Regions from separate parts of the Caulobacter sp. FWC26 genome, predicted to be linked through region 3. Evidence: predicted binding sites of a transcription regulator. Region 3 holds the regulator's gene; each other region holds the start of a gene.

Evidence for each region. Region 3 encodes LexA, which represses DNA repair genes until DNA is damaged. Its sites were predicted from a motif close to ATGTTCNCNANNTGTTCT; they were not measured.
Region 1: the regulator LexA is predicted to act here: its motif matches at 6,526-6,543, upstream of CSW63_RS10520 (ATP-dependent helicase).
Region 2: the regulator LexA is predicted to act here: its motif matches at 2,679-2,696, upstream of uvrA (excinuclease ABC subunit UvrA).

What each region holds. Positions count from the first base shown of each region.
Region 1 is NZ_CP033875.1:1,901,549-1,911,131, forward strand. Features, by position in the region: gene CSW63_RS10495 (aminopeptidase P family protein) at 1-741, opposite strand, end outside; gene CSW63_RS10500 (carbonic anhydrase) at 932-1,411, shown strand; gene CSW63_RS10505 (50S ribosomal protein L11 methyltransferase) at 1,421-2,287, opposite strand; gene CSW63_RS10510 (hypothetical protein) at 2,327-2,836, opposite strand; gene CSW63_RS10515 (low temperature requirement protein A) at 2,893-4,107, shown strand; gene CSW63_RS10520 (ATP-dependent helicase) at 4,108-6,525, opposite strand; gene CSW63_RS10525 (hypothetical protein) at 6,669-6,857, shown strand; gene CSW63_RS10530 (ribbon-helix-helix domain-containing protein) at 7,154-7,363, opposite strand; gene CSW63_RS10535 (DUF4169 family protein) at 7,367-7,543, opposite strand; gene CSW63_RS10540 (DUF6807 family protein) at 7,549-8,451, opposite strand; gene CSW63_RS10545 (glutathione S-transferase family protein) at 8,621-9,256, shown strand; gene CSW63_RS10550 (pyridoxal phosphate-dependent aminotransferase) at 9,390-9,583, opposite strand, start outside.
Region 2 is NZ_CP033875.1:1,317,892-1,327,474, forward strand. Features, by position in the region: gene uvrA (excinuclease ABC subunit UvrA) at 1-2,601, opposite strand, end outside; gene CSW63_RS07765 (hypothetical protein) at 2,869-3,036, shown strand; gene CSW63_RS07770 (hypothetical protein) at 3,099-3,212, shown strand; gene CSW63_RS07775 (ABC-F family ATP-binding cassette domain-containing protein) at 3,169-4,761, shown strand; gene CSW63_RS07780 (methyltransferase) at 4,758-5,393, shown strand; gene CSW63_RS07785 (hypothetical protein) at 5,394-5,843, opposite strand; gene CSW63_RS07790 (rod-binding protein) at 5,848-6,183, opposite strand; gene CSW63_RS07795 (flagellar basal body P-ring protein FlgI) at 6,183-7,295, opposite strand; gene fliX (flagellar assembly regulator FliX) at 7,526-7,960, shown strand; gene dksA (RNA polymerase-binding protein DksA) at 8,173-8,601, shown strand; gene CSW63_RS07810 (pitrilysin family protein) at 8,734-9,583, opposite strand, start outside.
Region 3 is NZ_CP033875.1:2,312,659-2,322,241, reverse strand. Features, by position in the region: gene gltA (citrate synthase) at 1-1,146, opposite strand, end outside; gene gltX (glutamate--tRNA ligase) at 1,214-2,626, opposite strand; gene CSW63_RS12565 (ComEC/Rec2 family competence protein) at 2,846-4,957, shown strand; gene CSW63_RS12560 (isocitrate lyase/phosphoenolpyruvate mutase family protein) at 5,001-5,768, shown strand; gene lexA (transcriptional repressor LexA) at 5,847-6,551, opposite strand; gene CSW63_RS12550 (class I SAM-dependent methyltransferase) at 6,723-7,574, opposite strand; gene CSW63_RS12545 (lysophospholipid acyltransferase family protein) at 7,625-8,215, opposite strand; gene trpC (indole-3-glycerol phosphate synthase TrpC) at 8,311-9,099, opposite strand; gene trpD (anthranilate phosphoribosyltransferase) at 9,096-9,583, opposite strand, start outside.

The DNA of each region.
Region 1 (9,583 bases), 410 kb from region 3:
GTCGGTCGTGACCTTGGCCGGTTCCAGGAACAGCCGCGCAGTGCCGTCGGCGTTGAGGATGGCTTGCGACAGCGGTAACGGGGTGCGGATAACGTCGCCGCCGCGCACATTGAACAACCAGGCGATCGAGGCCGGGGCGGTGATGACTGCGGCGTCGGCGCCCAGCGCGGCGACCGACGCGCCGACGCGGGCGCGCTTGGCGCTCGACTCCTCGCCGGCGTGTTCGAGGCGCTGCGGCACCACGGGGGCCATAGGCTGGGCAGGGCGGTCCTCGCCCCAGGCCTGGTCGACCGGGTTGGCGGCGACGGGCTTGAGCACTGCGCCGGCGCGGCTGGCGGCGGCCTTCAGGCCATCCAGCGCGGCGGGGCTATGCAGGCGGGCGTCATAGCCGATGACTGCGCCCTTCGAGACGGTTTCCAAATAGGCGGGCACACCGCCCTCGACGAGGTCGCGGATCTCGAACACGCCCTGATCGACTTGCTCTCGGACCTGCAGCGTGTACCGGCCGTCGACAAAGACGGCGGCGCGGTCTTTCAGGATCACGCCCGCGCCGGCTGAGCCGGTGAAGCCGCTGGCCCAGGCCAGGCGGTCATTGGCGGCGGGCAGATACTCGTTCTGGTGCTCGTCCTCATGCGGCACGAGGAAGCCGTCCAGCCCCTGCGCCGCCATGGCCTGGCGGATCAGCGGGACGTGCTTGGGGCCGAAGGAGGGATCGGTGGATTCTTCGAAGGTCTGGCGCATGGCCCGGATTTAGAGTCTCGGCGCCTAAACGCCAAGGGTTGTCGGCGCCGCGCGGGCGATGCGTCCCGACGCCACATGGTCACGTTCCGCGGATAATGAAACTGTCTAGCTTCAATCACGGGGAGCGAAGCCCATGCACGACTGCTGTTCTCACAAGGTCGCCGGATTCTCGCGTCGGCAGGCTTTTGGCATGATCGCCTTGGGCGGGGGTGTCAGCTTGCTCTCAACTCTGGCGCCAGGCCTGGCGCGGGCGCGCGGTCATACGGACATGCTGCTGCTGACCTGCATGGACTATCGCCTCACCGAAGAGACCATCGCCTACATGGACGGGCGGGGGCTGCGCGATAAATACGATCATGTGGTTTTGGCGGGCGCCTCGCTCGGCGCCTTGACTGACAAGTATCCCAGCTGGGGCGAGACCTTCTGGAGCCACCTGGATGTGGCAATCAACCTTCACGCAATCCACAAGGTCATGGTGCTCGATCACCGCGACTGCGGAGCTTACAAGGTTATCCTCGGCGCGAACGCTGTCGACAGCCCTGACAAAGAGCTCGCGGCCCACACCCAGGCGCTCCACGCCCTCCAGAAGGAAATCAAGCGTCGCCATGAGCACCTTGAGGTCGAGCTTGGCCTGATGGCGCTCGATGGCAAGGTGCAGGAGATCGCCTGAACAGCCGCCTTAGGGACGTTGCAGCACCAGCGTCGCCCAGGCGTCGCGGTGGATGCGGGTTACGACCTTGAAGCCGCGCGACAGATAAGCGGCCTTCACCATCCGCTCCTGGGTGCGCAGCAGGCCTGACAGGATGACCGTGCCGCCGGGCGTCAAGGCGCGCTTGATGTCGTGGGCCAGGCTGATCAGTGGGCGGGCCAGGATGTTGGCGAAGACGAGGTCATACGGCGCGTTTTCGGCCACCAGACGATGGCCCAGACCCGAGGCGTGGACGAAGCGGGCGTTGGCCTTGTTGACCTGGGCGTTCTCCTTGGAGATCCGCACGCTGGGCTTGTCGATATCGGTGCCGACCGCCAGCTTGGCGCCAGTGCGCGCCGCGGCGATGGCCAGCAGGCCCGTGCCGGCGCCGACGTCGAGCACCTTGTTGAACTTCCGCGCCTTTATCAGGCGGTCATAGGCCTGCAGGCAGCCAACGGTCGTGCCGTGATGACCGGTGCCGAACGCCGCGCCGGCCTCGATCCGGAGGTTCACCGTGCTGGCCGGCAGGCGGCCCCGATCGTGCATGCCATAGACGAAGAAGCGGCCCGCGCGCACGGGCGGCAGCCCCGACAGCGCCATGGCCAACCAATCGGCGTCGGCCAGGGTGTCGCGCGAAACCTTCAGATCGTACTCGGCCAGCAGCGCCATCAAGCTGGCGTCTTCCTCGTCGGTCGTCGGAAAGGCGTCGATGCGCCAGACGCCCTTGTCCTCGTCCTCTTCCAGGATCGAGTAGGTCGCGCCTTCCAGGCCCGGATGGTTGTCGATGGCGTCGGCGGCGGTCTCGGCTTCGACGCGCGAACCACGGGCGACGATCTGCTGGGGCGTATAGTCGGTCATGCCGCTCCGTTAGCGGCAAAGTTGGCGAAAAGCGAGCCTTCAGCGTGATGTCATGCCGGTGGCCGCTGCGTCGGCCAGCATCATATTGTCGGGAGATCCTGATCGATCTTCAGGAAGAGAAAGGTCGAGGATATCGCCGCGCTCCGAAGCCCAGCGGCCGCCTTCTGTTGCGGTTGGCATATCAGCTGGGCCATGCCGAGCGGGGATGTAGGCAGGAAGCTCAGGCGGCGGGAGGAGGGGCGGCGGCTCGTAGCTCGCGTAGGTTGCCGGAGGCGCCTGCGTCGCTTTGAGGAAGTCGGTCCCGACCACATAATCGGGGAGATTGCCGGAGGGATAGACGATGGGCTCGACAGTCGCCTCCGCCATGGTGCGGGCCGGTTCCATCTGCGGCTGGAAGGGGCCTTCTTGCGCACCCGTCTGCATGGCGAGGCCGGCCAGCGCGCCGATAAAGGCGCAGGCAGGCGCCCCGAAGGCGACGGGCTTGGTTTCGCCGAAGGCTTTCAATGAGGCGAGCAAGTGATTTAGGCGTTCCATAGCGGCATAGCGCACCAAGAAGACTTTGGTTCTCGGCTCCTGGTTGGCGTCTATGCGTTAGGGTGACCGACATGACGAAGACCGCGCCCAGCCTGCTACGTCCCCGTAACGCCGAAGAACATGCTCGGGTCACCTATGCAGAGCTGTTCTTCGATCTCGTCTTCGTCTTCGCGGTGACCCAGCTCTCGCATGTCGTCCTCAAGCATCCGGACGGTCCTGGCCTTCTGCACGCGGCGGTGCTGCTGTTGGCGGTGTGGTGGTCATGGATCTACACGACCTGGGTCACGAACTGGCTGGATCCGGAGCGGGGACCGGTTCGACTGATGCTGTTCGTCATGATGGCCGCCGCCATGGTGCTGGCGGCCTCGATCCCCGACGCGTTTGGCGCGCGAGGCCTGGCTTTCGCCGCCGCCCATGTCTTCATTCAAGTGGGCCGAAGCGCGTTCTTCCTATGGATAGCCTGGAAGGACAAAGGGCACCGCGCCAACTTCCTCCGCATCACCGCCTGGCTGGCCTTTGCTGGCGTGTTCTGGATCGCCGGCGCTTTCGTCGAGGGACAGGCGCGTCTTCTGGTGTGGGGGCTGGCGATCGCGATTGAGTACGTCTCGCCCGCCGTCGGCTTCTGGACGCCTGGCCTGGGACGCACCAAGACCTCGGAGTGGAATGTCGAAGGCGGCCACATGGCCGAGCGCTGCGCCCTGTTCACGATCATCGCGCTGGGCGAGTCGATCATCGTTACGGGCTCGACCGTGATGGGCCTTGAGTGGGAAGCGCCGGTGATGGCCGCCTTCGCCGGCGCGTTCCTGTGCAGCTTGGCTATGTGGTGGATCTACTTCTCCTCCACAGCAGAGGCGGCCAGCAAGGCGATTGCGGACTCTAGCGATCCTGGCGCGATAGCCCGGGTCGCCTACACCTACGCCCACCTGCCGATCATCGCCGGGATCATCGTGACCGCCGTCGGCGACGAGTGGGTGATCCATCACCCGGTCGGCCACATGGAGACCAAGGTGGCGCTGGCCCTGATCGGAGGGCCCGCGCTGTTCCTGCTGGGCGCATTTCTGTTCAAGCGGGCCGTGTTCAGGCGCTGGTCGAGGTCCCGTCTGTTCGGCCTGATGGCGCTGGCGGGCTTGGGCGTGGCGTCGCCGCACCTTCAGCCGCTGGCTTTGTCCTGGCTGACGACCTTGGTTCTGGTCGCCGTCGGCGCCTGGGAGAGTCTGACGCCACGCCCGGCCGAGATTCCGCCCAAACACGACGGGGTTCGTCCTGGGCTCAAGCCCGAGGCGTGATCAGGCCTTTTCGACGAAGCTGTCGATGACCTTCTTCTCGCCGGCCTTGTCGAAGGCGACGGTCAACTTGTTACCCTCGATGCTGGTGACCTTGCCGTAGCCGAACTTGACGTGGAACACGCGGTCGCCGCGCGAATAGGCGCTGTTGACCGGCGCCGAGACCGCGACCAAACGGCCTTCGCCCTCGATCGGCGCTGACCGTGCGGCTGAGCCGGCGCGCACGCCGCCGCCACGCCAGGAGCCACCGCGTTCCGCGAAGCCCGAGGTTCGCTCCTGGGCCCGCTTCCAGCCGGGGCTGTCATAGCCGCTGCCGGCCTGGAAGGCGCTTGTGCCGGGATCGTCCCAACGCGAGGCCGCCGTCGACTGCATGCCTGGACCGCCGCCGTAGTAGCCTGTCTCCGAAGCCGCATCGACGTGGGCGATTGGCAGTTCGTCAACGAACCGGCTGGGCAGTTGGCTGGTCCAGCGGCCATAGACTTGGCGGTTGGCCACGAAGCTGATCCGGGCCTCCTCGCGGGCGCGGGTGATGCCGACATAGGCCAGGCGCCGCTCTTCCTCGAGCCCCTTCTCGCCCTTGTCGTCCATGCTGCGCTGGCTGGGGAACACGCCTTCCTCCCAACCGGGCAGGAAGACCAGCGGGAACTCCAGGCCCTTGGCCGAGTGCAGGGTCATGATCCAGACGGCGTCGCCGGTGGCCTCGCGGTCCAGGTCCATGACCAGCGACACATGCTCCAGATAGGCTTCGAGCGTGTCGAACGCGCCCATCGACTGAACCAGTTCCTTGAGGTTCTCCAGCCGGGTCTGGCTGGTCGGGCCCTTGTCCAGGCGCAGGGCGTCCGTGTAGCCGCTCTCCTCCAGAACCGTTTCCAACAGGCGCTGATGATGGACCGTCCCCACCAGCGAGCGCCAGCGGTCCAGATCGCGGATGAAGTTGCTGAGCGCTGTGCGGGTGCGAGCCGGCAGGTCGTCGCTCCCGATGATCACGCGCGCGGCCTCGACGGTCGAAATCCCTTCCAAGCGGGCGATCTGCAGCAGCTTCTGCACTGAGGTGTCGCCGATGCCGCGCTTGGGCGTGTTGACGATCCGTTCGAAGGCCAGGTCATCGTCCGGCGACTGGATCAGGCGCAGATAGGCGTGGGCGTCGCGGATTTCGGCCCGTTCGAAGAAGCGCGGGCCGCCGACCACCTTGTAGGGGATCTGCAGCATCACGAAGCGCTCTTCGAAGGCGCGCATCTGGAAGCTGGCGCGAACCAGGATGGCCATCTGGCTGTACTTGCGGCCGGCCTTCTTGGCGCGTTCGATCTCGTCGGCGATCAGCCGGCTTTCGGCTTCGCCGTCCCAGACGCCTGAGACCTTGACCTTCTCGCCGCCCTTGGCTGGGGTCCACAGGGTCTTGCCAAGCCGCCCCTTGTTGGCGGTGATCAGACCCGAGGCGGCGGCCAGGATGTGCTCGGTCGAGCGGTAGTTGCATTCCAGCCGCACGACCTTGGCGCCCGGAAAGTCGCGCTCGAAGCGCAGGATGTTGTCGACCTCGGCTCCGCGCCAGCCATAGATCGACTGGTCGTCGTCGCCGACGCAGCAGACGTTCTGGCGGCCCTGGGCCAGCAGGCGCAGCCACAGGTACTGGGCGACGTTGGTGTCCTGGTACTCGTCGACCATCACGTATTTGAAGCGACGCTGGAAGTCGTCCAGCACGTCGGGATGACCGGTGAAGATACTGATGTTGTGCAGCAGCAAATCGCCGAAATCACAGGCGTTCAGGATGCGCAGGCGCTCTTGGTACTGGCGGTAGAGGGTTATGCCCTTGCCGTTGGCGAATTCGCCGGCTTCCGACGTCGGGACGCGATCGGGCGTCCAGCCGCGGTTCTTCCAGCCGTCGATGATCTGCGACAGGATCCGCGGGGTCCAGCGCTTGGCGTCGATATTCTCGGCCTCGATCAACTGCTTCAGAAGCCGTTCCTGATCGTCGGTGTCGATGATCGTATAGTTCGACTTCAGGCCGATCAGCTCGGCGTGGCGGCGCAGGATCTGGGCGGCCACCGAGTGGAAGGTGCCCAGCCACCGCAGACCCTCGGCCTCGGGACCGATGATGTGGGTGATCCGCTCGCGCATCTCGCGGGCGGCCTTGTTGGTGAAGGTGACGGCCAGCAGCTCCCACGGCCGAGCGCGGCCCGTGGCCAGGATATGGGCGAGGCGCGTGGTCAGCACCCGCGTCTTGCCGGTGCCGGCCCCCGCCAGAACCAGGAGCGGTCCCTCGGTGGTCTCCACCGCTTCGCGCTGCTCGGGGTTCAGGCCGTCCAGATAGCCAGGCGCAGCGCCGGCGGGCGGGCGGGCTCTAGCCAGGTCCGAGATGCGCGGGGAGGGGAGGTCGCCGGGGAAGTCCTCAAGGGGGCTCGGCGAGTCGGTGTCGGGAAACATGGAACATATGTAGCACAAAGCGCGTGGGGCTTAAGCCCTTCACCGACCGTGGGATGATGCGCCTTCTTGGACGAACGGAACTTCCGGTATCGCGCGCCGTTGATCGGCCATCACAGACATGGCCGAAAGGCGCGGAGGTTCATATGGCGGACGGTGCCAGCAGGGGCGGAAATAGTGGCTTGGCGTTTATTGTTGGCGCCTTGGTTGTGGTGGTCGCCGTGCTGGCCTTCTTCGTGATGTCCGGCGGCTTCACCCAGCAGAAGAAGGTCGATGTGGACATCTCGGCGTCGGCGCCGAAGCTGCCGGACGCGCCGAAGCCTGCCGGAAGCTGAGGATCGCCATGCGGTCGCCGGCTCGCCCCTCTGACCATCGCCACGTCGCAAGCTCGCGTGGTGGCGGCTGGGTGGCCCTCGGAGTCGCAGTCGCCGTCGTCGTGGCGATCGCGGGCGCTTGGCGTCTCGGCGTCATGGCCGGCGACCAAGCGCAGTGGCGGCAGGGGCTGCCCGATCTATCGCGGCTCGCGCCGACCGCGCCGGGGCCCCAACCTCCGCCCCTGCCGACCCAAAAACGACCCCAGATCACCTTAGCGTACACGACGCGCTAGGCGCCGTTAGCAGCGCAAGAGGTTTCAGCCTCCCGCGCAGGACAGGGCGAACACCCGACAGGCCGACGCGAGCGGTCTCTCGCCTCGCTTCAGATCTATGCGCTGGATCAGACCTGCGAGGCTGAGGCCTTCCCGTTCGGCTGCGCGGTCGAGCACCGCCCAGAACTCTGGCTCCAGGGCGAGCGATGTCGCGTGGCCGGCGAGGTTCACGGATCTCTTTTTCAAACCAGCCAGGCGTCAGTCCTCACGCTTGGCGCCGTCGAGATCGCGGCGAAGCTTGTCCGCGCGCGCTGCATTCAGGGTCTTCTCGCCCTTGGTTCGGCCAAAGCGCACGCGATTTTCGGCGGCGCGCACCTTGTCGTCGGCCTTGGCCTTCGCCTTGCGCGCTTGGTTCAGATTGACGATGTCGGCCATGGGTCTCAGGGCTTCTTCTTGGCGACGGGACGGATGATCACAGTCTCTTGCAGCCGCAGCGTCTGGTCCTTCTTGAGGATCATCGGCGCGCGGCCTGGAAAGACGCAGTTCTGCATCGAGCGAACATTATACAACATCCAGCGCGTCACTGCTTGCCCGTTGGCCTTGCAGGCCAGGCCTACCGTCCAGGCCGGCGAATTGGAGCCGCCTGACCAAGCGAAGCCCATCGACTGTCCGGCGTCCAGGACCGCTCCGTTCGGGACGAGGGTCTTGCCGCCCGACGCGAAGGTCAGATGCTCGGGATCGACCAGACGGATCGAGAAGCCGCCGAACCCCCGGTCGTCCTCGCTGCCACCCAGCCCGAGCGCGTCGAGGCGAGAGGTAATGGTTGTGTCGAACTCCAGCCGCCGGACACCGGATTTGAGGGGACGCACCGTCACCTTGGTGACTTCGCGGGCGACGAAAGAGAGTTCGTCTCCGGAATTGACGATCCAGTCGACCTCGACCGTCAGCGTCCCACCGCCTTCGGCGTCGCCGAGGAAGCGCTTCTCGCGGACTGAGTAAGCCAGGTTCTTCATGTACCAGCCATCGGCGACGATCTTGCCGTCCGCCTGCACCTTCATCCACGCCCACCAGACGCCGCGCTGATGGGGGTGGTCGCCGGGCTTGTCCTCGGTCAGCGCCGTGCCATCCGGGGCGTAGAGCGGGCTGATATAGTTGGCTCGACCTGGCTCAGTCGCGGGATTGATCGGCTTTGTCCGATAGACGAGCACCGTCTTGCCAGCCTCGGTCAATGTGACGGTGTCGTCGGCGAAGACCGCATCGACGCGCTTGCCGATCGCGGGATCGGCCAGAACCGGCGAGGCGAGCGCCAGGATGGTGGCGGTGAGAAACGAGCGGAGGCTCATGGATTTCTCCGAAGCTTGGCGTGAACGTATCAAGAACAATCTCCGCGTGCATGGCAAGCGCGAAGTTTCGCGATGCGTGACCACTGATCTCACGACGGCTGCGCTTTCGCCGACTTGACCCCGGCCGGGAAGCAGCCGTCTATCCGCTGCGAAAACGGAAGGATGCGCCATGTACACGCTCTACGGCTCGCCGAGCACTGCCGGTACGGCCATTCACTGGCTGTTGCTGGAACTGGCCGTTCCGTTCGAGATTCGCTTGCTGGACTTCGACAAGGGCGAGCACAAGACCGCGCAGTACCTGACGATCAATCCGGACGGCGTCGTGCCGACCTTGATCGTCGATGGCGCGCCGGTCACCCAAATGGCGGCGATCGCCACGCTGCTCGCCGAGCGTCATCCTGAGGCGGGGTTCGCGCCCGCGCCGGGCTCGCCTGACCGCGCCGCCTATCTCAGTTGGAGCTTCTGGCTGGCCAACAGCTTTCAGCCCCATTTCAGGGCCTGGTTCTATCCGCACGAACCGGCGGACGGCGAGGCGCTGGAGGCCGTGCGGGCCGCTGCGCGCGCGAAGATCGAGGCGGGGCTCACGCGCTTGGACGCGCACCTCGCTGAAAGGGACTTCGTGGTCGGCGAAGGCTTCACGACGGTGGACCTTCTCGCGACGATCCTCTGCCGCTGGACACGAAACATGCCTAAGCCTGCGACGGAGTGGGAGAACCTAAAGCGCTATCTTGATCGAATGCGTCAGCGACCGGCGCTGCGCGAGGTTCACGCCCGCGAGGGTCTGACCGACTGGATTGGCGGGTAGACGTTGAAAATCCTCCCCCTAGCGGGGGAGGTGGCGCGAAGCGCCGGAGGGGGAAGGGCCTGAGCGCGTGCCTCTTCCCCCTCCGTCGTCTCTTCGAGCCGACACCTCCCCCGCTAGGGGGAGGGTTTGAAGTCTACTTCACGTTGGCGCAGAAGCGCTGGATGCGCGAGCAGGCGTCTTCCAGAACTTCGTTGCTGGTCGCGTAGCTGATGCGGAAGAACGGCGAGAGGCCGAACGCCGCACCGTGCACCACGGCCACGCCTTCGCTTTCCAGCAGCTCAGTGGCGAAGTCTTCGTCGCTCGCGATGACCTTGCCCGAGGGCGCGG
Region 2 (9,583 bases), 990 kb from region 3:
CTCGTCGAGGATGTACAGCGTGCGGCCGGTGGCGCGCTTGCTGAGCTCCTTGGACAGCTTCACGCGCTGGGCCTCGCCGCCCGACAGGGTCGTGGCCTGCTGGCCGACCTTGATGTAGCTGAGGCCGACGCGCTTGAGCGTTTCCATCTTGTCGCGGATCGGCGGCACGGCCTTGAAGAAGTCGGCGGCCTCCTCGACCGTCATGTCCAGCACGTCGGCGATCGTCTTGCCCTTGAACACGACATCCAGGGTCTCGCGGTTGTAGCGCTTGCCCTTGCAGATATCGCAGGTGACGTAGACGTCGGGCAGGAAGTGCATCTCGATCTTGATGACGCCGTCGCCCTGACAGGCCTCGCAGCGGCCGCCCTTGACGTTGAAGCTGAACCGGCCCGGGCCATAGCCGCGCGCCTTGCTTTCCGGCAGGCCGGCGAACCAGTCGCGGATCGGGCCGAAGGCGCCGGTATAGGTCGCCGGGTTCGAGCGCGGGGTGCGGCCGATCGGCGACTGGTCGATGTCGATGACCTTGTCGAAGTGCTCAAGGCCCTCGATCCGCTCGTGCGGGGCGGGGGCGTCGCTGGCGTTGTTCAGACGGCGCGCGGCGGCCTTGTACAGGGTCTCGATCGTGAAGGTCGACTTGCCGCCGCCCGACACGCCGGTGATGCAGGTGAAGGTCCCGACCGGGATCTCGGCCGTGACGCCTTTCAGGTTGTTGCCGGTGGCGCCGACGACGCGCAGCATCTTCTTCTTGCTAAACGGCCGGCGCTGCTCAGGCACCTCGATCTCGCGGGCGCCGGTCAGGTACTGGCCGGTCAGGCTCTTGGGATTGGCCATGATTTCGGCGGGCTTGCCCTGGGCGACGATCTCGCCGCCATGGACGCCGGCGGCCGGGCCCATGTCGATCACGTAGTCGGCGGTCAGGATGGCTTCTTCGTCGTGCTCGACGATCAGCACCGAGTTGCCGAGGTCCCGCAGGCCCTGCAGCGAGGTCAGCAGGCGGGTGTTGTCGCGTTGGTGCAGGCCGATCGACGGCTCATCCAGCACGTAGAGAACCCCGGTCAGGCCCGATCCGATCTGGCTGGCCAGGCGGATCCGCTGGCTCTCGCCGCCCGACAGCGTGCCCGAGCCGCGCGACATGTTCAGATAGTCCAGGCCCACATCGACCAGGAACCGCAGGCGGTCGTTGATCTCCTTCAGAATCCGCCGGGCGATCTCCATCTGCTTGGCGGTCAGCTGGTCTTCCAGGCCGCTGAACCAGTCCCGCGCGGGGCGGATCGCCATCATCGAGACCTCGGCGATGTCCTTGCCGGACACCTTCACTGCCAGGGCTTCCGGCTTCAGGCGTTTGCCGTGGCAGGTCTCGCAGGGCGTGTCGGACTGGAAGCGCCCCAGCTCCTCACGCACCCAGCTGGAGTCGGTCTCGCGCCAGCGGCGCTCCAGGTTCGGCAGCACGCCTTCAAAGGGCTTTTCGACCTCGTATTTGCGGGCGTTGTCGTCATAGACGAACTTGATCTTCTGGCCCTTGGAGCCATTCAGCACCACGTCGCGGGCGTCGGCCGACAGCTTGTGCCACGGCTCGTCCATCGAGAAGCCGTAGTGCCGCGCCAGGGCCTGCAGGGTCTGGGTGTAGAGCGGTGAGGGTCCCTTCGCCCAAGGGGCGACCGCGCCCTTGTGCAGGCTCTTGTCCTTGTCGGGGATGACCAGATCGGCGTCGAAGGCCAGCTTCGCGCCCAGGCCGTCGCAGACCGGGCAGGCGCCGGCCGGATTGTTGAACGAGAACAGGCGCGGCTCGATCTCGGCGATCGTGAAGCCGCTGACCGGGCAGGCGAAGCGTTCGGAGAACAGGATGCGCTTGGGCTCAGTCTCGCCCTCCTCGATGGTGGCGAACTCGGCGACAGCCAGGCCATCGGCCAGGCGCAAAGCCTGCTCGATGGAGTCGGCCAGGCGCTGCTCCATGTCGGGCTTGGTCACCACGCGGTCCACGACCACGTCGATGTCGTGCTTGAACTTCTTGTCGAGGGCCGGAGCGTCCTCGATCGGATAGAACTCGCCGTCGATCTTCAACCGCTGAAAGCCGGCCTTCTGCCACTCGGCGATCTCTTTCTTGTACTCGCCCTTGCGGTCGCGGACGACGGGGGCGAGCAGGTAGAGACGCGTGCCTTCGGGCAGGGCGGTGATCTTGTCGACCATCTGGCTGATGGTCTGGCTCTCGATCGGCAGGCCGGTGGCGGGCGAATAGGGGACCCCGACGCGCGCCCACAGCAGGCGCATGTAGTCGTGGATCTCGGTCACCGTGCCGACGGTCGAGCGCGGGTTGCGGCTGGTGGTCTTCTGCTCGATCGAGATCGCGGGCGAGAGGCCTTCGATCAGATCGACGTCGGGCTTGCTCATCAGCTCCAGGAACTGGCGGGCGTAGGCCGACAGGCTCTCCACGTAACGGCGCTGGCCCTCGGCGTAGATCGTGTCGAAAGCCAGAGACGACTTGCCCGAGCCCGACAGGCCGGTCAGCACGACCAGCTCGCCGCGCGGGATGTCGACGCTGACGTCCTTGAGATTGTGCTCACGGGCTCCGCGAACGCGGATGAAGTTCAGTTGCTCAGCCATGATGTCCGGAACGTTGGACCGCGAGGTGGGTCGCGGCGCAGCGGCTATATGTAGGGCTCATCGCGCGGATTAACACAAGAACAAGATGCGAACAAATGTCGCGCGCGTGAGCCGAGGCGGCTGCTGACAGCCCGTGTCAGCAGGGCGGGCGGCTGACCCGGGCGTTGGCAATCCCTAAACCCTGTTTGGAAGCGGGTTCTTCAGGCTGGACGTGGTTCAAAGGCCAAGCGCGCGCAATGTCCCCACGCGCGCCAAGGGAGACCGGTCATGGCCAAGAAGGCCGCCGCAAGCGGAAAGCAGGAAGCCAAGCACGACGCCTTCGACGCCCTGAAGGGCGTGGAGGCTAAGCCGCGCTCGATCGTCATCGATGGTCTGGTCTTTATCGGTGGGATCGGGTCGCTGCTCTACGTCCTCCACACCATGGCGCCCAGCTAGGTCGGCCTTGGTCACGCTTGCGGCGGATTGTTTGCGAGCGTACTGAACGTCCTTCGTATCCGATGGAGGCTCCCATGATCAGCAAGACGGAAGACCGCTTCGTCCTTTCCGTTTCCCTGACCGTGGGTTCGCATGTCCTTCGTCACTCTGGATTCCGTCGCCGCCGCCACGCCTGACGGCCGGCTTCTCTTCGAAAATCTGAACCTCTCGATCGGGGCCGAGCGCATCGGTCTCGTCGGACGCAACGGCGCGGGCAAGAGCACCTTGCTGGCGCTGATTGTCGGCGCGCGGGCGCCGTCCGCCGGGACCGTCGCTCGGACCGGTTCGGTCGGCCTGCTGGATCAGGTTCCAGATCTCTCCGATCAGGCCCGGCTGGTCGACCTTCTGGGCGTCGGCGCGGCCTGGGATCGCCTGTCACGGATCGAATGCGGCGAAGGCGACGCGGTCGACTTGAACGAGGCCGACTGGACCTTGCCGACGCGGCTCGAGCAGGCCTTGGCCGAGGTTGGCCTGACCGAGGTCGTACCCGAGCAGCCGGTCGCGGCGCTGTCGGGCGGCCAGGCGACGCGCGCGGGTCTGGCCCGGCTGCTGATCGCTGCGCCCGACGTGCTGCTGCTGGACGAGCCCACCAACAATCTCGACGCCGAGGCCCGCGATGCGGTCGGGCGGCTGCTGTCGCGCTGGCGGGGTGGCGCGGTGGTGGTCAGTCATGACCGCGCGCTGCTGCGCGGCATGGACCGGATCGTGGAGCTGTCGTCGCTCGGCGCGCGGTCCTACGGCGGCGGCTATGATCTCTATGCCGAGCGCAAGGCGCTGGAGGCCGAGGCCGCCCAGCGTGAACTTGACCACGCGGAGAAGGAGGTCCGGCGTGTGGCCCGCGAGGCTCAGGTCGCGCGCGAGCGCAAGGACCGCCGCGACGCAGCCGGTCGTCGTTTCGCCGATCGTGGCGGGACTCCGAAGGTCCTTTTGGGGGCTATGGCCGAGCGGGCGGAGAACAGCGGGGCAAGGGCGGGCAAGCTCGCCGACAAGCTGGCGGCCCAGGCGGAGACCGCCAGGGCCTCGGCCGAGGCGCGGGTGGAACGCGCGCGGGCCCTGGGCTTCGAACTCCCGTCGAGCGGCCTGCCCGAGGGCCGCACGGTGCTGACCCTCGACGATCTCGGCTTCGCCTGGCCCGGCCGCGAACCCGTGATCGACGGCCTGTCATTCCGGGTTTGTGGACCCGAACGCCTGGCGGTCAGTGGGCCCGACGGCGCGGGAAAGACCACGCTGATCCGCCTCGTCACCGGCGATCTGGCGCCGACGCACGGGACGGTGAGTCTCGGCGTGCCGGTGGCCCTGCTTGACCAGCGCGCCGCCGTACTAAGGGACCAGGAGACGATCCTGGAGAATTTCCGGCGACTGAACCCGGCGTCCAGCCTCAATGACGCCCATGCGGCGCTGGCCCGCTTCCTGTTCCGCAACACGGCGGCCCACCAGATGTGCGGAACCTTGAGCGGCGGCGAGCGCTTGCGCGCGGCCCTGGCCTGCGTACTGTGCGGCGCCACCCCGCCGCAACTGCTGGTGCTGGACGAGCCGACCAACCACCTTGATCTGGCCTCCATCGCGGCGATCGAGACCGCGCTTTCGGCCTATGACGGCGCGCTGCAGGTTGTCAGCCACGACCAGGATTTCCTAAGGGCGATCGGCGTGACACGACACATCCGCTTGGGAGACCGCCGCCATTGAGCCTGGACGTCGAGGCCTTCATTCGCGAGCGGTTGCCGCTCGAGCCCGTCCTGGGCGCGCCGGAGGTGCGCCTGCATCGCGCCGGGCCGCACAGCGGCCTCATGCGCTTGGCCGAGGCGGATCCAGACTTCGAGCCACCCTACTGGTCGCGCCCCTGGGGCGGGGGTCTGGTCCTGGCCCGGCACGTGCTGGATAACCCCGACCTCGTGGCCGGCCGGCGTGTGATGGACCTGGGCGCCGGCTCGGGTCTGGTGGCCATCGCCGCCGCGCTGGCGGGCGCGGCCAAAGTCGTCGCCGTGGACGTGGATCCCTACGCGATCACCGCAGCGCGACTGAACGCGGCGGCCAACGGCGTGGCGTTGTCGTATCTGCGGGCTGATCTGACGCGCGGGGCGCCGCCCGATGTGGACCTGATCCTGGTGGGCGATCTGTTCTATGCGCGAGGTCTGGCCCGCCGGGTGGAGGCCTTTCTTCGCCGTTGCCAGTCGGCCGGGGTGTCCGTGCTGATCGGCGACCCCGGGCGGGAAGCGCTGCCGGCGGCGCGTCTGCACGTCGTCGCCGAGCACCCGGTCGTCGACTATGGCGATCCGGGCGGAGCGGTCAGGAACGCCGCCGTATACGCGCTGATCTAGCTAGGCCTTGCGATTCAGCGTGATCGCCGCGCCGTGCTGCGGACGGTCGGCGACCACGCCGCCGGCGCCATAGGTGGCGGCCGGCGCGGCGCGCTGGCTGGCGATCTCCTGGGCCACGGCATGAACCAGGCCCTCGGTGACGGTCTTGGCGGCGTTCACCGCCCGCGCCTGGCGCGCCAGAACGGCGTCGAACGCTTCGGTGGCCCGCATCAGACGCTGGCGAAGCTCAAGGCGCGCGCTTTCCACCAGCCCGACATTGGCCCGCACCCGCATCGACTCGTGGCGATAGACATTGGCGAGCTTGGCGGTCTCCTCGACGTATTGGACGGCCTCGTGGGGGCGATGCGTCTCGAAGGCGACGGCTTCCTTGGCGATCAGATCGGTCAGGCGCTCGGTCAGCAGGATCAGTTGGTGGACGCGATCGTCGGCGTCGACGGCGGCGATGGCCATGACTCTACTCCTTCAGACCCTGAAGCTTCAGCATTTCGCGCTGGATGGTGGAGGCCAGGCCCACCCCGCCGGCCTTGGTGATTTCCTTGGAGATCGCGTCGGTCAGGACCGACTTGAACATCTCCTCGCCGTTGCCGCCGCCGAAGGGCGCGGAGGTCTTCACCCCCTCGAACATCTGCTGCGTCATCACTGACAGGAATGAGGCCTCGAAGGTCTTGGCGGTCTCGGCGATCCGGGCGCGTTTGACCTTCTCCTCGGCCGACACGACGAGCTGCTTGGCGGTCGCTGCTGCGGCGTCGATGCGAGGGGGCAGGCTGGTCAGGGCGGAAAGCAAGCTCATCACATCACCTCGATATCGGCTTGCAGCGCGCCGGCGGCTTTCACCGCCTGCAGGATCGAGATCATGTCGCGCGGGGTGACGCCGAGCGCGTTGAGGCCCCCAATCAGACCCTTCAACGACGGCGCGCCGCCCAGGGTCAGGAACTGCTTACCCTTCTCTTCCTCGACATTGACCGTCGACTGCGGGACGACCGCGGTCTGGCCCTGGCTGAACGGCGCCGGCTGGCTGACGGCGGGGTTTTCCTGCACCGAGATGGTCAGGTTGCCTTGGGCGATGGCCACCTTGCTGATCCGCACGTCGTCGCCCATGACGATGACGCCGGCCACTTCGTCGATCACCACCTTGGCCGGGCCATCGGGCTCGACGGTCAGGTTCTCGATGTTGGTCATGAAGGTGATCATGTCCATGCCGGGCGGGGCGCGGGTGGCGATGATCGTGGGGTTCTGGGCCTGAGCGCAGCCGGGGAACTTGGCGTTGATGGCGTCGGCGACGCGGCGTGCGGTGGTGAAGTCGGGATTGCGCAGGGTCAGGCGCATGATGTCCATGTTGACCATCTGGAACCCGGTTTCGCGTTCGATGACGCCGCCGCCGGCGATACGGCCGGCCGTCGGTACGCCCTTGGTGACCGAGCTGCCCGAGGCGCCGCCCGCCGAGACCGAGCCGGTCTGCACCGTGCCCTGGGCCACCGCATAGGTCTGGCCGTCGGCGCCTTGCAGGCTGGTGACGATCAGGGTGCCGCCCAGCAGGCTCTTGGCGTCGCCCAGGGTCGAGACGGTGACGTCCACCTTCGACCCAGCGGCCGAGAACGGCGGCAGATTGGCTGTCACCATGACGGCGGCGGTGTTCTTGGTGTTGAGGTTGGCGTCGCGGACGTTGACCCCCTGACGCTCCAGCATCGCCTCCAGGCTCTGCTTGGTCATCGGCGCATTGCGCAGGCTGTCGCCCGTGCCGTTGAGGCCGACGACGATGCCGTAGCCGATCAGCTGGTTCTCGCGAACGCCCTCGAAGGCGACGATGTCCTTGATCCGCGACTTGGCGAACGCCGGCGCGGCGACCAGGCAAGAGGCGGCGACCAGGGCGGTCAGAACGGTGCGAAAGAATGAACGCGGCATGGCTGTCCCGTGGCGGGGAGACGTCCCCACGCCGCTCCATGCCAGAAGCGGGCCAGTTTCATGAGCGTGTCCAATCCCTTGTGACTCAAGGGATTTCGGGATGGGCGTCGGTTCCGTCGGCGCCTCGCGGCAGATTCTGCCCGGCATTAACCATACTTCAAGCGCCGGGGCTGATAGTGGTTGCTGTGGCGAGGTCAGTGACTCGCGCGCGTGGCTTTTGGAGCTGTCGGATGAAGGTTTCCAGCACGGGGGGCGTCTCGGCGACCGGCGCGTCGCGAGCCAAGCCGGCCGGTGGTTCGTCGAGCTTTTCGTTGCCCTCCGTCAACGCCGCCAGCGGCGCGGCCAGCACCGCCTCGGTCGGTGGCCTGACCGGCGTGGGTTCGGTCGACGCCCTGTTGGCCCTCCAGGCGGCCGGCCCCGTCGGAGGCCCCCTGGAGCGCCGCAAGCGTGCGGTGCGCCGCGCCGACGATATCCTCGACATCCTGGGCGAGGTGCGGATCGCCCTGATTGACGGCGACATCTCGCACGCGACGCTGGACCGCTTGTCGCGCGCCCTCCGTGAGCAGCGCGACGCCACCGACGACCCCCGTCTGGAGGGCGTCTTGAACGAGATCGAGACCCGGGCCGCCGTCGAGCTGGCCAAGCTCGAAGCCCGCGGGCGCTGACATGCGCGGGGCGAGGCGTCAAAACCGGATGTCGACTCGCCACGCTCTGATCGCTCGCGCGTTTCACACCCGTCGCCGTCGCGATTTTGAACCTCACGGAAGAAAGCGCGCGTCTGAACGCGCCGCTCACGCGAGGTTCATTGAACGCGGCTCACCTTTTGGTATAAGCACCCGGCCTTCGAGGGCTGAGTTCATTGGGGCGTGAGGCGTTAATGCAAACGGCCGCAAGTCTGCTAGAGAAATCCGACTACCGTCCTTCCGAGGACGAGCCTTTTATGAACGAGCGGCAGCTTGAGTATTTCAAGCAAAAGCTGCTGGCATGGAAAGAAGAGATCCTCCGCGAATCTCGCGAGACGGTTTCCCATCTCCAGAAAGAAACCGAGAATCATGCCGATCTGGCCGATCGCGCGTCCTCGGAAACCGACCGGGCTCTTGAGCTCCGCACTCGTGATCGCCAACGCAAGCTGATCTCCAAGATCGACCAGGCCCTGCGCCGCGTCGAGGACGGCTCGTACGGCTATTGCGAGGAGACGGGCGAGCCGATCGGCCTGGCCCGACTGGAAGCTCGCCCGACGGCGACCATGAGTGTCGAAGCCCAGGAACGCCACGAGCGCCGGGAACGCGTCCACCGCGACGACTAGGTCCTCGTCGTTGGCGCCAGCCAGGCGCGGGGTGATCAAATGCTAACGGCCCGGGGCGCAACCCCGGGCCGTTTTTTCGTCTCACCCATCCCAGAAGCGCCGGGCCCGCAGGTGCGGGCCCGCGCCTCCAGGCTACTTCGCCGGATTGCCGTCGGCGTCGATGATACGCGGCTCGACACCCATCGCCTTCAGCTTGGGCTCGACCGCAGCGCGGTCGCCGACCACGACCCAGATCAGTTCTTCGGGCTTGATCACCTTCTTGGCCGCCGCGGTCGCCGCGTCGAGCGTGACCGAGCGGACATAGTTCGAATAGTTCTCGGGATAGCTGTCGGGCAGGTTGAAGTTGACCAGCTCTGAGATCGACCCGCCGACGCCGGCGGCGGTTTCCCACGAGCCGGGCAGCGACAGGGTCAGGCTGTTCTGGGCCTTGGCCAGTTCGGCGGCGGTGATCGGCTTGTCGCCGATGATCCCCAGAAGCTCCTTGCGCGCCTCGGCGAACGACTCGGCGGTCTTGTCGGTCTGGACCGGCGCCAGGGCCATGAACAGACGCGTGCCGCGCGCGCCGGTCACCAGGCTGCGGGCGCCATACGACCAGTGCTTGTCCTCGCGCAGGTTCATGTTGAGGCGCGAGACAAAGTCGCCGCCGAACAGGGTGTTCATCACGTCGATCGCGGCTTCATCGCTCGGATCGCGCGGCGCGACCAGGTTGCCGACCATCAGCATCGACTGCTGGGCGCCGGGCTTGTCGATCAGGTAGACCGCCGCCTTGCTGGGAGCGGCCGTGACGGAGGGCTTGGCCCTGGCCTGAGCGCCGGTCCAGCCGCCCAGCTGCGCTTCCAGCTTCGGCATGATCTGTTCCAGCGTGGTGTCGCCGACGATGATCAGGGTGGCGTCCTTGGGCTGCAGCCACGCCTTCTGGTAGGCGATCAGGTCGTCTCGCGTGATCGAGCCGACGCTGGCCTCGGTCGACAGCACGCCATAG
Region 3 (9,583 bases):
GAACAGCACGGTGAACATGTTGGTCGGGAAGCCCATCGCGCGCAGGGTGATGCCCGAATAGAAGTCGATGTTCGGGTACAGCTTGCGATCGACGAAGTAGGGGTCGTTCAGGGCGACCTTTTCCAGTTCCTGGGCGACCTGCAGCAGCGGGTCGTTGTTGTGGCCCAGTTCGGCCAGAACTTCGTGCGCGGTCTTCTGCATGACCTTCGCGCGCGGGTCGAAGTTCTTGTACACGCGGTGGCCGAAGCCCATCAGCTTGTACTTCCGGTCCTTCACGCCCTGGACGTAGTCCTTGATGTTGTCGACCGAACCGATGGTCTCCAGCATCTCCAGCGCTTCCTGGTTGGCGCCGCCGTGCGACGGGCCCCAAAGGCAGGCGATGCCGGCGGCGATACAGGCGAACGGGTGCGCGCCTGATGAGCCGGCCAGGCGGACGGTCGAGGTCGAGGCGTTTTGCTCGTGGTCGGCGTGCAGGATGAAGATCCGGTCCATGGCGCGGGTCAGCACCGGGTTCGGCTTCCAGTCCTCGGCCGGCACGGCGAAGCACATGCGCAGGAAGTTTTCCGAGTACGACAGATCGTTGCGCGGCGACACGAACGGCTGGCCGACCGTGTACTTGTAGGCGCGGGCGGCGATCGTCGGCATCTTGGCGATCAGGCGATGGGCGCTGATCTCACGCTCACGCGCGTCGTCGACGTTGATGCTGTCCGAGTAGAAGGCCGACAGGGCGCCGACAGCGCCGGTCATGACCGCCATCGGGTGGGCGTCGCGGCGGAAGCCCTCGAAGAAGCGGTCGAACTGGGCGTGCAACATCGTGTGGTAGGTGATGTTGCGCTCGAACTTGGCGAACTCGTCGGCCTTGGGCAGCTCGCCGTTCAGCAGCAGGTAGCAGACCTCGAGGAACGAGGACTTCTCGGCCAACTGGTCGATCGGATAGCCGCGGTGCAGCAGAATGCCCGCGTCGCCGTCGATATAGGTGATCTTGCTCTCGCACGAGGCCGTGGAGGTGAAGCCCGGATCGAACGTGAAGTGATCGCTCTCACCGTAGATCTTGCGGACGTCGATGACGTCCGGACCCGTGCTGCCCTTGAGGATCGGCAGCTCATAGCTCTTGTCGCCGATCGTCAGCGTGGCTTTATCGGTCATCCGTAGACCCCTTCATTATTGGGACGGGCAGTCCAATTTTCGCTTTTCGCGGGTGCGTTATAGCGCCTCATGCGCGAGGCGCCAGCGCGTCGTCAAGACGGCCAATCGCCTCATCGCGGGAGAGAGCCGCCATGGTCTTGTTCAGGTCAGGCGCGGGCGCGCCGCCAGTGAGGATCCCGCGCAACGCCGGACCAAACTTGCCGAAGCCGACGCCCTCGGATTCCGCGAATGATTTCAATACGGCTTCCAGGGTTGCGGCATCGAAAGCCGGCGCGGCGGCCAGCTGGTCGCGCAGTCGCTTCAGCCGCTCGACCGTTTCCTCGGTCAGCTGCTTTTGGGTTTTCTCTTCCAGCGCCAATGGCCGTGTCTTCAGCGCGAATGCGCAGTGATCGACCAGTTCGAGGATCGTCTTGGCGCCTTCCTTGACCTCCGGAACCGTCCGCGCGATGCGCTCGGCCGCGTCGGCGGGCAGTGACTCGCCTCGCTTTTCCGCCGCCGCCAAGGCCAGCGCCGTCAGACGGGCGTCGTCGGCCTTGCGCAGATGCTGAGCATTGGTGTGGTTCAGCTTGGCCCAGTCGAGGCGCGCCGGAGCTTTCACGACATCGGCCACGTCGAACCAGCTGATCGCCTGCTCGTCGGTGAAGACCTCGTCGTCGCCATGACCCCAGCCCAGGCGGGCGAGATAGTTGCGCATCCCTTCCGGGATGTAGCCGAGGTCGGCGAACTCGCCCACGGCCTGGGCGCCGTGGCGCTTTGAGAGCTTGGCGCCGTCCGGCCCGTGGATCAGCGGGATGTGCGCGAAGGCCGGAACGGTCCAGTCCATCGCCTGATAGATCAGGGTCTGACGGGCGGCGTTATTCAGGTGGTCGTCGCCCCGGATGACGTGGGTGACGCCCATATCGTGATCGTCGACCACGACCGCGAGGTTGTAGGTCGGCGCGCCGTCCGCGCGGAGCAGGACAAGGTCGTCCAGCTCGATGTTCTTGAAGGTGACGGGGCCCTTGACCAGGTCATTGACTACGGTCTCGCCGTCCAGCGGTCCTTTGAAACGGATCACATGCGGCGCGGAGAGATCGCCCTCGGGCGCGTCGCGCCAGGGTGAGCGGATCGCGCGGCCTTCGGCGCGGGCCTTCTCGCGTGCGACTTCGAGTTCCTCGACGGTCATCCAGCAGCGATAGGCGCGGCCCTTGGCCAACAGCTCGTGCACCACCTCGACGTGACGCGGCGCGCGGGTGTGCTGGAAGATCACCTCGTCGTCGGACTTCAGGCCCAACCAGTCCAGGCCCTCGAAGATCGCGGCCACGGCGGCCTCGGTCGAGCGCTCGCGATCGGTGTCCTCGACGCGAATTAGGAACTTCCCTCCCGTATGACGTGCATATAACCAGTTAAACAGCGCCGTACGAGCGCCGCCGATATGCAGGAAACCGGTGGGCGAGGGGGCGAAGCGCGTGACGACGCCGGTGGGAGTGGGGTTCGACATGGACTTCAAGGCTGCAGGACAGGGCGCCGAGACGGCGGCGGAAACCAATCACCGCGAAGCGGCGCGGGCGAGGCGTCTTAGCACGCCGCTTCGCACGGGGCCTAGCGCTTTTCCGCAGCGCAGTAAGGCCAAGGCGACGAGAAAAAAGACAACGGTTTCCGCGTGTTAGTAGATTTCGTTGATGAAGGCGCATCGCCTGCTGCGCCCAAAGGCTCCATCATGGGTCGGTTAGGGGGCATCGCACGCGTCGAGGGCGCGGACAATCTCGACCGCCACTTCCTTTGGACGCCGGTCGCGTTTGGACTTGGCGCGGCGGCCTATCTTGAAGCAGGCGTCGAGCCGCGCGCCTGGGCGCTGGCGGGTTTGGCTATACTCCTGGGACTGGCATGGTGGGCGGGGCGGCGATGGAACGCCCCCGCCGCCGTCGTCGTTGGCCTCAGTCTACTGGCCTCGGGCGGGGCGGGAACCTTTGCAGCCAAGCTTCGAAGTGATCGGGTCGCCGCGCCCGTCATTGCCGGTGAAAGGGGTGTCAGGCGCGTCGAGGGCTTCGTCGTAGACGTGGTCAGTCCCGGCGCGGGCGGACGGCGGCTGTTGATTGCGCCGGTCAGCATATCGGGCCTGACGTCGGATCAGACCCCGCGTCGGATCCGGGTCACGATCGGCGAGAACCTGATACCCGCGCCGGGGCGGGCGATCCGCGTTCGGGCCATGCTTGGGCCGCCGCCGCCGCCCGCCGCGCCTGGAGCTTACGATTTCGCGCGCGACGCATGGTTTGATTCCATCGGCGCCGTGGGGTTTACGATCGGCGAGATCGATCCGGTCAGCCTGGACCCGCCGCCGATGCGGCTAAGGCTCGCGATGGCGGTCAATGCATTCCGCTGGAGCCTGGCGCAGAGGTTACACGCCCGGATGGGGCCGACCAGCGGGGGTGTCGGTGCGGCGATGGTCACCGGTCATGAGGCTTGGATCACCGAAACCCAGACGGAAGCCATGCGTGCGTCAGGTCTGGCGCACATTCTCTCCATATCGGGACTGCACATGGCGATCGTCGGCGGCTTCGTGTTCATGGCCGTTCGGCTCGGGGTCGCCGCGTGGCCCTGGCTGGCGCTACGTGCGCCCGGGAAGAAGATCGCCGCGAGCGCCGGCTTGATCGCCGTGATCGGCTACCTCGTCGTTTCGGGCGCGCCGCCGCCGGCCGAGCGGGCCGCCATCACCGCGAGCGTGGCGTTTCTGGCGATCCTCTTCGATCGGCGCGCGATCACGCTGCATGGCCTGGCGTTGGCGGCCCTCTTCATTCTGCTGCTCAAGCCGGAAACCGCCGGTGAGCCGGGGTTCCAGATGTCGTTCGCCGCAACCGCCGCGCTGGTGGCGTTGGCCGAAGCGTGGCCACGGCCGGTGCGTGAGATCTCGACGCCGTGGTGGATCCGCGTCCCGCAGGCCATGGTCGCCTGGCTGGCGGCCAGTGTCGCCGCCAGTCTCGTCGCAGGACTGGCCACCGCGCCGTTCGCGATGCAGCATTTCAACCGGGTCGCGGTCTGGGGGCTGCCCGCCAACCTCGCCGTCGCGCCGTTGTCCTCGTTCGTGATCATGCCGTTCCTGGCCATCGGCGCCGTCCTGGAGCCCATCGGACTAGGAGGGCCGCTTCTAGCCCTGGCCGGCTGGGGCGTAGACGCAATGCTGGCGGTGGCCAACGCCTTCGCCAACGCGCACGGTGCGCAGCAGGTGGTGGCCAGCGCGCCGCCGCAGGTCCTAGTCGTGGCGTTCCTGGGTTTGATGATCCTGTGCCTGTGGAAAGGAAGACTGCGCTGGATCGGCGCGCCTCTGGCGCTGTCGGTCGCGCTGTGGCCCAGACCTGCGCCGCCGGACGCCTGGATCGCCGCCGACGGCGCCACTGCCGCAGTGCGGTCAGGCGACGCGGCTGTGCTGCTCCGGACCGACGCCAAGCGCTTTGGCGCGGAGCTTTGGGCAAGACGCAGGGGGCTGGAGCCGGCCGCCTGGCGTCTCTACGTCTGCGATCGCCGCGTCTGCGCGCCGGGTTTGGGGGCGCCCGTGCGTCTGGCTTTGGCCTGGTCGCGCAAGACGCCCGACGCCGAGACCCTCTCCGGGTTGTGCGTTCGGAGCGAAATCGTGGTCATACGAGGACCTGCGCCGGTGCGAGCGCCGCCGCTTTGCGCCGAGACCGTGCTGCTGACCGGCGAGGATTTCGCGCGCTTGGGAGCAGCTGAGCTCTATAGACGTCCCGACGGCTGGCGGATCGTCTGGGCCCAGCCGCTACGTGGCCAGCGGCCCTGGAGCGCCCTGCTGACACGCGATGTCACGCAGCGGGATTAGAAACGGGCGCCGCCCCGTCTGCGGGACCACGAGGAGCGCCATCATGTCCACCGCCTTCACCGCCCGCCGCGCAGCCTTCCGCGCCCTGCATTTGGAGGGATGTTTCGTTCTTCCTAATCCCTGGGACGCGGGAAGCGCCAAGCGGCTCAAGACGTTGGGGTTCAAGGCTTTGGCCTCGACCAGCGCTGGCATGGCCTGTTCCTTGGGCAAGGACGATGGCCAGGTGACGCGCGACGAGGTGATCGCCCACCTGGCGATGCTTTGCGCGGCCACGGATCTGCCGGTGAACGCCGATTTCGAGAACGGCTTTGGCGAGACGTCGGACGAGGTGGCCGAGAGCGTTTCGCTGGCTGTCGCGACCGGGATCGCGGGCCTATCGATTGAGGACTGGTCGGGGGCGGCGCTCTACGACGTTCCCGTCGCTGTCGAGCGGCTCAAGGCGGCGCGCGCGGCTATCGACGCCAGTGGCCAGGATGTGATGCTGGTCGGCCGGACCGAGGGCTATCTTCGCGGCCGTCGCGATCTGGGACCGGCCTTGGAGCGTCTCAAGGCCTATGCCGACGCTGGTGCGGACTGCCTCTACGCGCCTGCGGTCAGTGATCCAAAGGAGATCGAAGCCATCGTTCGAGCGGTCGCTCCCAAGCCCGTCAACGTGCTGCTGTGGGGTTCGGACATGAAGGTCGAGAACCTGGCGGCGTTGGGCGTGCGCCGAGTCAGCAGCGGCGGCGCGCTGGCGGGCGCCGCTTGGGCTGGTTTCGACGCTATGGCTGAACGGCTGGCGCGCGAAGGGCGACTGACGTCTGTTAGCTAAAGCGAGACGGTGAACGCGAAAAAGGCCCTGATCCCGCTTGAGGATCAGGGCCTTGGGCTTCAGTGGCCCCTAGCGACCTTAGTGATAGCGCCGGATCAGGCCGACCAGCTTGCCCTGAACTTCGACCTGGTCGGGCCCGAAAATGCGGGTCTCGTATTTCGGGTTCGCGGCCTCCAGAGCGATCGAGCCGCCCTTCTTGCGCAAGCGCTTCAGGGTGGCTTCCTCACCAACCAACGCGACGACAATCTCGCCCGACGTCGCGGTGTCGCCCTTTTTTATGATGACATAGTCGCCATCGAGGATTCCGGCCTCGATCATCGAGTCGCCCTGAACCTCCAGAACATAGTGTTCACCGCCGCCCAGCATAGACTCCGGCACCGGCAGCCGCTCGCGTTCGTGCTGGATCGCATCGATCGGCGTACCCGCAGCGATCCGGCCCAGGATTGGCAGTTCGCGGCTGTCGTTGGCTGGCGCGGCGGCGCTCGCGGCTTGCGCTGGAGCGCCGCCGCCCTCGAAGACCTGCGGACGGAACGCGCCACGCCCCTTGGGCGGCGCGGCGGTCGTCGCCTGCTGAGGCAACTTCACCACCTCCAGCGCGCGGGCGCGGTGAGCAAGCCGGCGGATAAACCCACGCTCTTCCAGGGCGGTGATGAGGCGATGGATGCCCGACTTGGACGCCAGGTCCAGAGCCTCCTTCATCTCGTCGAACGACGGGGAGACGCCGGTCTCCTTGATCCGCTCGTGAATGAACATCAGCAGTTCGTGCTGCTTGCGCGTGAGCATATCGGCCTCGGGTGGAGCGCGGAACAAACCGCAAACCTTGCGAATGTTCTCCTGGTGTTCCGCGATAATGTCAAGTCGAGGTTCGTTAACGCGGGAAACACGCTCAATTTCAGAGGCTTAGCAAAAGTTGAGGCTAAAAGGTCTGAAGAATCAAAAGCTTAATAAAATCTTTCAGGTGCATTTGCGGGCGATGATGATGTCCTGGTCTTGGAGGGGCTCCCGCCGCCAGACTCCCAGCGCTTGGTTCAGAATGTCGAGGCCCAGCGCCTCATACTGGTCTCGCACAGCCTGAAGGTCATAGCCGATGACCGCCTCGGGCAAGTCTGGCGTCGCAGTCCAGCACCCGTCCAGAGCATGGGCGAAGTCAAAGGCCGCGCGACCCTCGCTGGCGTTGGCGCGCGCCTCGTCGTCGATCAGGTACCACGAGATGATGCTGACGCCGCCGGGCCTCAGCACCCGCGTGATCTCGCGCGCGAACTGCGCCTGGTCGGCCGCCAGCAGGTGGGTGAAGACCGAACCGAGCCAGACATAGTCAAAGCTCGCGTCGGGATAGGGGAAGACATATGCGCTGGCCGGCTGGGTTCCGCCGGGGTTGTAGCGGTCGCTGTGCATGTCGGCGTGGAGGAACTCGAATCGCGGATCTCCGACCGCGATGTTGGCGCGGCACCAGTCGATGGCCTCCGCCATCACGTCAAAACCCGCGTAGCGGCCGTTCTCATCCAAATAGTCGACAAGCGGCGCCGCGGCGCGGCCGATCCCGCAACCGACGTCCAGAAGGGCGTGATGGGGCTTTAGGCCAGCGTCCAGGAAGAGAGACTTGAATCCCTGGCCTACCCGGACGAAGTCGGCGTCGGCGGCGCCGACCAGATGCCAAAGTTCTCTTGGCGCGCTTACCGATCCGGTGTCGTCGCTCGCGCTTTGGTCGGACGGAGATGAGACGCGAGCAAACGGTCGCAGCCGGCGCCAAGCGCGCTTGATCGGCGACGGCGCCAGGGCTTTCAACGAGGTCAGTAAGGCGCGCATCCGATTCTCCTGTCAGTCCCGGCGCTCGTCTTATAGATCCGTGGCGTCCGTTAGGCGTCCGACGCCGTGTCCAGATCGTCGAACCGCGTGGCCAACTCAGGGAACTTCGGGGTGCAGCTCTGGTAGAAGCTGGCGATCCGGCGCATGTCGGCGGCGTAGTCGCCGGTCGGATAGATCGCGGGGCCCAGGCCCACGACCTTTCGCTGGTAGTCCATCATCCCCAGCACCATCGGGACCTTGGCGCCCATGGCGATGTGATAGAAGCCCGTCTTCCATTGCCGCGCCTTACCGCGCGTGCCCTCGGGCGCGATCGTCAGCATGAAGGTGTCTCGACGGCCGAATTCTTCGACCATGGCCCTGACCATGTCCTTGGAGCGCTCGCGGTCGAGGGGGATGCCACCCAGGTCCCGCATCATCTGATCGAATGGCGCCTTGAACAGCGAGGCCTTGCCGATGAAGCTGAGATCAAGGTTCAAGGCGTCGGCTGCGCCGACGAAGTAGACAAAGTCCCAATTGCTGGTGTGGGGCGCAGCGATGACGACGAATTTTCGCGTCTCGGGCGGCGCGCCCTCGATCTTCCAGCCCTGCAGCTTGAAGTTCGTGGCCAGAGCCCATTTCACGACTCGCGCGAGCCAGTTCATGTCCGTTTCCTCATCCGCGTTCTCGGCGCGGCGACGGGGGGAGGATGGAGCTGCTTCGCCGTCCGACGCCAGCGCCTTGAAAGCCCGTTTCGGGTTTATCCGATCAGGGCGCGGGTCGCGGCCGTGACATCCGCATGACGCATAAGGCTCTCGCCGACCAGCATGGCCTTCGCGCCGGTTGCCTCCATGCGAACGACGTCCTGGTGGGTGAAGACGCCGCTCTCGGTGACCAGAAGCGCGTCTTTCGGCGCGTGGGCCGCCAAGCGTTCGGTCACCGCCAGATCGACGACGAAGCTTTTCAGGTCGCGATTGTTGATCCCCACGAGGTCGGCGTCGAGCGCGCCGGCGCGCGCCATCTCCGCTTCGTCATGCACCTCCACCAGGGCGTCCATGCCCAGGCGGCGGGCCTCGGCCATCAGCTCGGCCGCCAAGACATCGTCGATCATCGCCAGGATGACCAGGATAGCGTCGGCGCCCAGCGCCCGGCTTTCGGCCACCTGCCAGGGGTCGACCAGGAAGTCCTTGCGGATGCAGGGCAGGGCGGTCGCGGCGCGGGCGGCGACCAGATAGTCGTCCGCGCCCTGGAAGCTGGGGCCATCCGTCAGCACCGAAAGGCAAGCCGCGCCACCGGCCTCGTAGGCCTGCGCCAGGATCGGCGGATCGAAGTCTTCCCGGATCAGGCCTTTCGACGGAGAGGCCTTCTTGATCTCGGCGATCAGCGAGAGCTTTCCAGGACTGTGACAGGCCTGAAGCGCGGCCTTGAACCCGCGCGGGGCAGAAGCCGCCCTTGCAGCAGCGTCCACCTCGGTTTGCGACCGCGCGGCCTTGCGGCCCGCCACGTCGTCGCGCTTGTAGGCGGCGATCTTCGCCAGAATGTCGGTCACGCGGGAACTTCCGTATGGGTGGCGGCAACCAGGCCGGCGAGGGCGGCCTTGGCGCGCCCGTTATCGATGACCTCGCCCGCCAAGCCGATCCCCTCCGCCAGGGTCTCGACCTTGTCGGCGACGAGGAACGCGGCGGCGGCGTTGAGGAGGACGATGTCGCGGTAAGGACCCTTCTCGCCATCGAACAAGCGCGCCAGCGCCGCCGCGTTGAAGGCAGGATCGCCGCCTGTCAGGTCCGCGAGTGAGGCGCGCGGCAGACCCACGGCTTCGGGCGTGATCTTGAACAGACGAACCGCCCCATCGCGCCATTCGGCGACCTCGGTCTCACCCGTCGTCGTCAGTTCGTCCATGCCGGAGCCGTGCACGGACCAGGCGCGTTCTGCCCCGAGCGCACCCAGCGCCTTGGCGATTGGTTCGACGAAGCGCGGGGCCGGGACTCCCACGACTTGCCGCTTCGCGCCAGCCGGGTTGGTGAGCGGCCCAA